Sediminicoccus sp. KRV36: one gene and its partner. The protein of the gene in region 2 interacts with the protein of the main gene of each other region in a pairwise test. Links are inferred from orthologs where the notes say so. Each region holds a gene or a part of one and is shown on either strand. Other genes may lie near its edges.

Region 1 (3,046 bases), 2.3 Mb from region 2 along the record:
CGCGGAACGGCTCAGCCTCAGCGGGCCGGCAGCGTAGCCGGCGCTTCACCGCGCGGGCCGCCGCCATGATGGCCACGATGATGGCCGCGCTGGGGCAGCTCCTCACGCACCACCGCGCCATCGCCATTGGCATCCGCCGCGCGGAAGCGGGCTTCCACCGCCGGGCGGATTTCCACCAGCGTCACCTGGCCGTTCCGGTCCGCGTCCAGGGCGCGGAACATGGCGGCGCGGCCTTGCTCCATGCGCGCGGCGTGCTCGGGCCGTGGCGTGGGGGCATTGGCCGGGCGGACGCGCAGCGTGGCGAATTCCTCGATGCTGAGGCCGCCGCTGCGATCGGCATCGGCGGTGGCGAAGCGCGTCGTCACGAAGGTCCAGGATTCCTCGAAAGTGATGCGGCCATCGCGATTGGCGTCCAGCAGCTCGAACATCCGCGCGCCACGATCTCCGCGCGGGCCACGATCGGGGCGCGCATCGGTAGCAGCAGGGGGTGCGCCAGGGGGAGTCGCGGCGGGCTGGGCATGGGCCAGGCCGGCGCTGATGAGGATCAGGCCAAGGCCGAGGGTGGGGGCGAATTTCATCGGTGTTCTCCAGTTGCGGGAGACGGCGTGTGTGTCGCTCCGTTGTCAGGAAGATGGGCGCCGAATGTAACAGGCGCATGCCGGAGAGCGCTTCAGCGCGTGAGGAAATGTGACGCCCTGATCCATCAGGCCGGGAATGCCGGGTGTCGGATTTGAACCGACGACCTACCGCTTACAAGGCGGTTGCTCTACCCCTGAGCTAACCCGGCGCCGCCCTCTTTCTATGACAGCACGGCGCCGCTTGCCAGCGGGGCCTGCCCGCGCTTCATGGAGGCATGCGCCAGCAACGACACCGCCCCCGCCCCCAGGATACCGCACCCGGCAATGACGGGGGGGCCGTCTGGCTCTATGGCCTGCACGCCGTCTCGGCCGCCTTGGCCAATCCTGCCCGCCGCCTGCGCCGCCTCCTGGTCACGCGCGGCGCCGAGCAGGAGCTGGCCGAGCGCTTCTCCCCCCCCTGGCGCATCGCGCCCGAGCCGGTGGAGCGCAACCGCCTCGATGCGCTTTTGCCGCCCGATGCCATCCACCAGGGGGCCGCCCTGCTGGTGGACCCGCTGCCCTCCCCCGCCATGGAGCGGCTGCTGGAGGGCACCACCGGCCCCGTCCTGGTGCTGGACCAGGTGACGGACCCGCGCAATGTCGGCGCCATCCTGCGCTCGGCCGCGGCTTTTGGCGCGGCGGCCCTGGTGGTGCAGGAGCGCCATGCCCCGCAGGAAACCGGCGCGCTGGCCCGCGCCGCCTCGGGCGCGCTGGAGGTGGTGCCCATCCTGCGGGAGGTCAATCTCGCCCGCGCGCTGGACCAGTTGAAGAAGGCCGGGCTCTGGGTGGTGGGGCTGGAGGCGGCAGGGCCCGTCACCCTCGCGCAGTCGGGGCTGACCGGGCGGCGCGTCGCACTCGTGCTGGGTGCCGAGGGCGAGGGCCTGCGCCGCCTGACGCGTGAGACCTGCGATGAGCTGGTGCGCCTGCCGATCCATTCGGCGATGGAAAGCCTGAATGTCTCGGCCGCCGCCGCCGTCGCCTTGTATGAACTGGCCAGGGAGTGAACCAGATGAGCCAAGCCGCCGAGATGATCCTGGAGGCCCGCCGCGCCCGCCGCATCCTGCCCCCCCTTGGTGCTGCGGCGCCGCGCGATGTGGCCGCCGGCTATGCCGTGCAGCATGCCGTCGCCACCGCTCAGGGCGCCCTGCCGCCCGCCGGCTTCAAGATCGGCGCCACGACGAAGCAGATGCAGGAATATCTGGGCCTCGCGCATCCTGCGGCCGGCTTCGTGCCGGCGGGCAGCCTGAATGCCGATGGCTTCACCGCCCCCTATGCGCAATTCCTCGGCCTCGGCGTCGAATGCGAGGTGGGTGTGCGCCTCGGGGCGGATCTGCCCTTCGGCCCCACCACCCGCGCAGCGGCCGAAGCCGCCGTGGCGGAGGTCTTTCCCGCCATCGAGATCGTGGAGAAGCGCTATGGCGATCTGGCGGCGCTGGGCACGCCCACGCTGATCGCCGACCAGGTGTTCCATGCCTCCGGCGTGCTGGGCCGCCCTGCCGCGGATTGGCGGGCGCTGGACCTCGGCGCCATGCGGGGCGAGATGTTCGTGGATGGCGCCTCACGCGGGGGCGGCCATGGGCGCGATCTGCTGGGCCACCCGATGGAGGCGCTGGCCTGGCTCGCGGGCTCGGGGGCGGCCGAGGTGTTTGGCGGGTTGAAGGCGGGCCAGGTGGTCTGGCTCGGTTCCGTCACGCCGCCGATCTGGCTGGATGGCCCCTGCGCGGTGCGGGTGGTGTTCGAGGGCCTGGGCGAAGTTTCAGCGAAATTCATGTGATTTGGCCGCCGGGGCAAGGCTCTGTTAACGCCCCGCCCGCTAGAACGCCCAAAGCCGGAGCTGAGCCGGACGGAAACCTACCGCCAGGAGGGCGGGCAAGCGGATGAATGATCCCATGCCCCCGCCCTCCGACTGGAAGGACATGCCGGATGAGTTGCAACTCGTCCTGGCACGCGAAGCCCTGCGCCGCGCGGCTGAAACCCTGGCCGAGCACGCCGAATTGCTCGCCCTCGAAATGGAGGATGGCGCGCTGCGCGATCGCGGCGGGCCGGATGCCTTGCGGCTCTTTGCCTCGGTCGTGCGTGCCACGAGCCTCGACTCGATGGGGCCGGTGGGCCACGCGTGAATTGCAGCCCGGGCCAGGATGTCCGAGGCTGACAGCGCCGCCCCCAGGCGCTATGTGACATGGCGGCGATGACATCCGGGCGTAAGCCGGGGCATCGCCGCCGTGACGATAAAAAACAGGGGAAACAGGCCGCCATGATCCGCAAGCTTCTGGCCATGACGTTTTTGAGCATGGGCGCCATCGCTGGCACGCCCGGCGCGGCCATGGCCCAGCCCGCCGCCTGCTCGCATCGCGGCGCGCTGGATGATGCCTATTGCGATGAAAACCGGGACCTCGTCGCCGATGTGCCGACCGACCCCGCCCGGCTGC
Region 2 (3,161 bases):
GCGCAAGCGCCCCGTGGCATCGAGGAAGAAATCGCCACGCCCGACTTCGCCCTCGATCTGGGTGGTGCGGATCAGCAGCAGCAAGGCATCCATTTGTGCCGGGTCGAAATGCCGCGCGAGCAGGGTCAGGGCCGGGGTGGGACCATCCAGCCAATAGGCGTCGCCATTCACCACGGCGAAGGGCGCCTCGCCCAGGCGGGGCAGGGCACGGCGGATGCCGCCGCCGGTCTCCAGCAATTCGGGCTCCAGCTGCAGGCGCAGCCGGGGCGGCGTGCCCTCCCGCGCGGCCAGCGCCGCTGCCACCTTTTCGGCGCACCAATGGGCGTTGACGACCACCTCCTCGACGCCGGCCAGCGCCAGCCGGTCCAGCGCGTGGTCCAGCAGCGAGCGGCCAAGCAGCGGCAGCAGCGGCTTCGCCGTCTCTGCCGTCAGGGGCCGCATGCGGCTACCGAGGCCGGCGGCGAGGAGCATGCCCTTTTGCATCACGGGTTCTGCCGCCGCCCGGCGGGCAGATGCGCATCGAGGAAGCGTGCCAGGGGCATGGCGGCCGGATGTTCCAGCGCGCGGCCCAGCAGCGCCCAGCAGCGCGGCCCGTGCCGCAGATAGTGCGGCTTGCCGTCGCGCCGATCCAGCCGCACCCACAGGGCCGCCACGCGCAAATGCCGTTGTGCCGCATGCACCGCCATGGCCGCGCGAAAGCCTTCGGCATCCAGCCCCGGGCGCTGCGCGAGATAGGCGCTGACCACCGCCTCCCGCAGGGCGGGGTCCACGTCACGCCGCGCATCCTCCACCAGGGAGACGAGGTCATAGGCGGGGTGGCCGGTGGCCGCATCCTGGAAATCGATCACCGCCATGCCGCGCGGCGTGGGGATCAGATTGGCCGGAAAATAATCCCGGTGGACAAAGCCTTCCCCCGCGAAAGGGGCGAGCATGGCGGCAAGCGCACTGCCCAGCCCCTGGCGGATTTCGGGGCCGCAGGGCGTGCCGAAGGTGGCGGGCCACCACCAGTCGCAGAATGTCGCCTCGGTGGCGCGGATCATGGCCGCGGCATCCCAGGCGGGCAGCCCTGCGGGCGGTGGCGCCGCGTGCAGTGCCACGAGGCTGCGCGCGGCGTCGAAATAGAGCGGCGCCGCCTCGGCCCCCGCATCCAGCGCGTCGGCCATGCTGGCCCTGCCCAGATCCTGCACCAGGGCGGTGTGAGTAGCGGCCTCCACGCCGATCACCCCCGGCGCCGGCACGCCGAGCGATTCCAGATGCCGCGCCACCCGCAGGAACGCATCGAGATATTCGGCCGAGGGCGTCCGCATGAGAAGCGCCGGGCGTGGCCCCCCGCTGAGCCGGATATAGTGCTTGCTGGCATCAGCCTGGAGGATGTCCTGCCGGGCCGTGGCATAGCCATGGGCATCGAGCAGCGTCACAGGCGCCCCTCCCAGCCGGACAGGCGCGCCTGCCGGGCCTCCTCCGAAGCGCCGGGGAGCAGTTCCACGTGAAGCGCCCCCTGCGGGACGAGCGGCCCGAGCCGCTCCGGCCATTCCACCAGGATGATCCCCGCCCGCGCCTCATCCCAGCCCAGCTCGATCAGCCCGGCCGGCCCGCCCAGCCGGTACAGGTCGAAATGATGCGCTGCGATGCCGCCCGGCAGGTCATAGGATTGCACGAGGGTGAAGGTGGGGCTGGGCACTTCCAGCGCCGGATCGCCGGTCGCGGCGCGCAGGAAGGCGCGGGCCAGGGCGGATTTTCCCGCACCGAGCGGCCCTTGCAGCAGCAGCGCATCACCCGCGCGCGCCAGCCCGGCCAGGCGCGTGGCCAGCGCCTCGGTGGCGGTCAGGGTGTCGAGCGTGATGTTCATGCTCTTCCATCTTGCAGGGCGGCGGCGAGTCCCGCAAAGCGGGCGGAAGGCGGGTGCGGCCCGCGCATCTTTCGCCACCGCCGCCGCTGGAAGAATCCGCGGCCCGCGCGCATCTTCCCCCCATGCCCGACGATACGCCCCCCGACCCTGGTTTCGAAGCGCGCCGCATCATCCGCGCCGCAACGGCCGCGACCCTCGCCACCCAGCAGGAAGGCCAGCCCTTCGCCAGCCTGGTGACGCCCGGCTGCACACCTGGCCTCGCCCCGCTGCTGTGGCTGTCCTCCCTCTCGGAGCATACGCGGCATCTGCAGCGGGAGCCGCGCTGCGCGCTGCTCTTCACCGCCCCCGCCGAGACGCTGAACCCACAAACCGCGCCGCGCGTGACGCTGACCGGGATCGCCGAGCAGATCACCGATGCCGCGCTGAAGGCGCGCTGGCTGGCGCGCCACCCCTATGCCGCGCTCTACGCTGATTTCGGCGATTTCGCGCTGTGGCGGGTGACGCCGATGGGCGCGCTGATGGTGGGTGGCTTCGCCCGCGCCACGCGCCTCAAGATGGCGCAGCTCCTGCCGGAGCCGGAGGCCGTGGCGGCCATCGCCGAAGCCGAGGCCGGCATCATCGAACATGTGAATACGGACCATGCCGATGCCGTGGCGGTCATCGCCACAGCGCTGCTCGGGGGCGCGCCGGGCGCATGGCTGCTGACTGCGGTGGATGTCGATGGGCTGGAGCTGAGCTGTGGCGAAACGGTGCTGCGCCTGGGTTTCGCAGCCCCCGCCCGGGATGCCGATTCCGTGCGTGCCGAATTGATCCGGACAGCCCGTCGGGCCAGGGCGATTATTGCTGCAACGCAGCAATAACGAATTTCCGCAAAGCCACGGAAATTCGCGCTTTACTGGCATTGACCGGCGCCGTCCGATCGCCGTAATTCCGCCGCGACTGTCATCGAAATGCCCCCAGTGACACTGCACGACCGGGACAGGTGAAACGGTCACGGCTTTGAGCTCGTAAACGGGGAACTCCGCATGACCGCATCCGCCCTCGCCGGCACTGGCGTTGCCTCCAGCAACCCGGTTCACGCCAATCTGACGGCGCCGCTGCTGGTGCAGCACGCCCTGGCGCGTGGGGAAGGCCGGCTCTCGGCGGATGGCGCCTTCATCGCCATCACGGGCGTGCATACGGGCCGTTCCGTGCAGGACAAGTTCGTGGTGGATGATCCCGCCGTCACCCAGGACATCTGGTGGGGCAAGATCAACAAGAAGATGGAGGCCGCGAAGTTCCAGGGCCTCGCCACCAAGGTGCGCGGCTGGCT

Evidence for each region.
Region 1: the proteins of tsaE (region 2) and rlmB interact in binary tests that used the Escherichia coli proteins (3 or more experiments, as listed by UniProt). The link is inferred for Sediminicoccus sp. KRV36 from one-to-one orthologs.

The regions. Positions count from the first base shown.
Region 1 is NZ_CP085081.1:2,369,212-2,372,257, reverse strand. Bases 1-2,737 are described here. They hold rlmB (23S rRNA (guanosine(2251)-2'-O)-methyltransferase RlmB), read left to right. Parts: upstream 1-853; coding sequence 854-1,621; downstream 1,622-2,737. Other genes in these bases: LHU95_RS11000 (hypothetical protein), read left to right, coding at 2,507-2,737; LHU95_RS11005 (fumarylacetoacetate hydrolase family protein), read left to right, coding at 1,627-2,391; LHU95_RS11020 (hypothetical protein), read right to left, coding at 18-578; LHU95_RS11025 (DUF1045 domain-containing protein), read left to right, coding at 1-37. Also shown: phnD (phosphate/phosphite/phosphonate ABC transporter substrate-binding protein), read left to right, coding at 2,872-3,046. UniProt on the Escherichia coli protein: Specifically methylates the ribose of guanosine 2251 in 23S rRNA.
Region 2 is NZ_CP085081.1:4,703,037-4,706,197, reverse strand. The notes cover bases 133-2,984. They hold tsaE (tRNA (adenosine(37)-N6)-threonylcarbamoyltransferase complex ATPase subunit type 1 TsaE), read right to left. Parts: upstream 1,850-2,984; coding sequence 1,415-1,849; downstream 133-1,414. Other genes in these bases: LHU95_RS22405 (phosphoenolpyruvate carboxykinase), read left to right, coding at 2,875-2,984; LHU95_RS22410 (DUF2470 domain-containing protein), read left to right, coding at 1,972-2,709; LHU95_RS22420 (phosphotransferase), read right to left, coding at 483-1,418; LHU95_RS22425 (nucleotidyltransferase family protein), read right to left, coding at 133-471. Also shown: more of LHU95_RS22425, read right to left, coding at 1-132; more of LHU95_RS22405, read left to right, coding at 2,985-3,161. UniProt on the Escherichia coli protein: Required for the formation of a threonylcarbamoyl group on adenosine at position 37 (t(6)A37) in tRNAs that read codons beginning with adenine.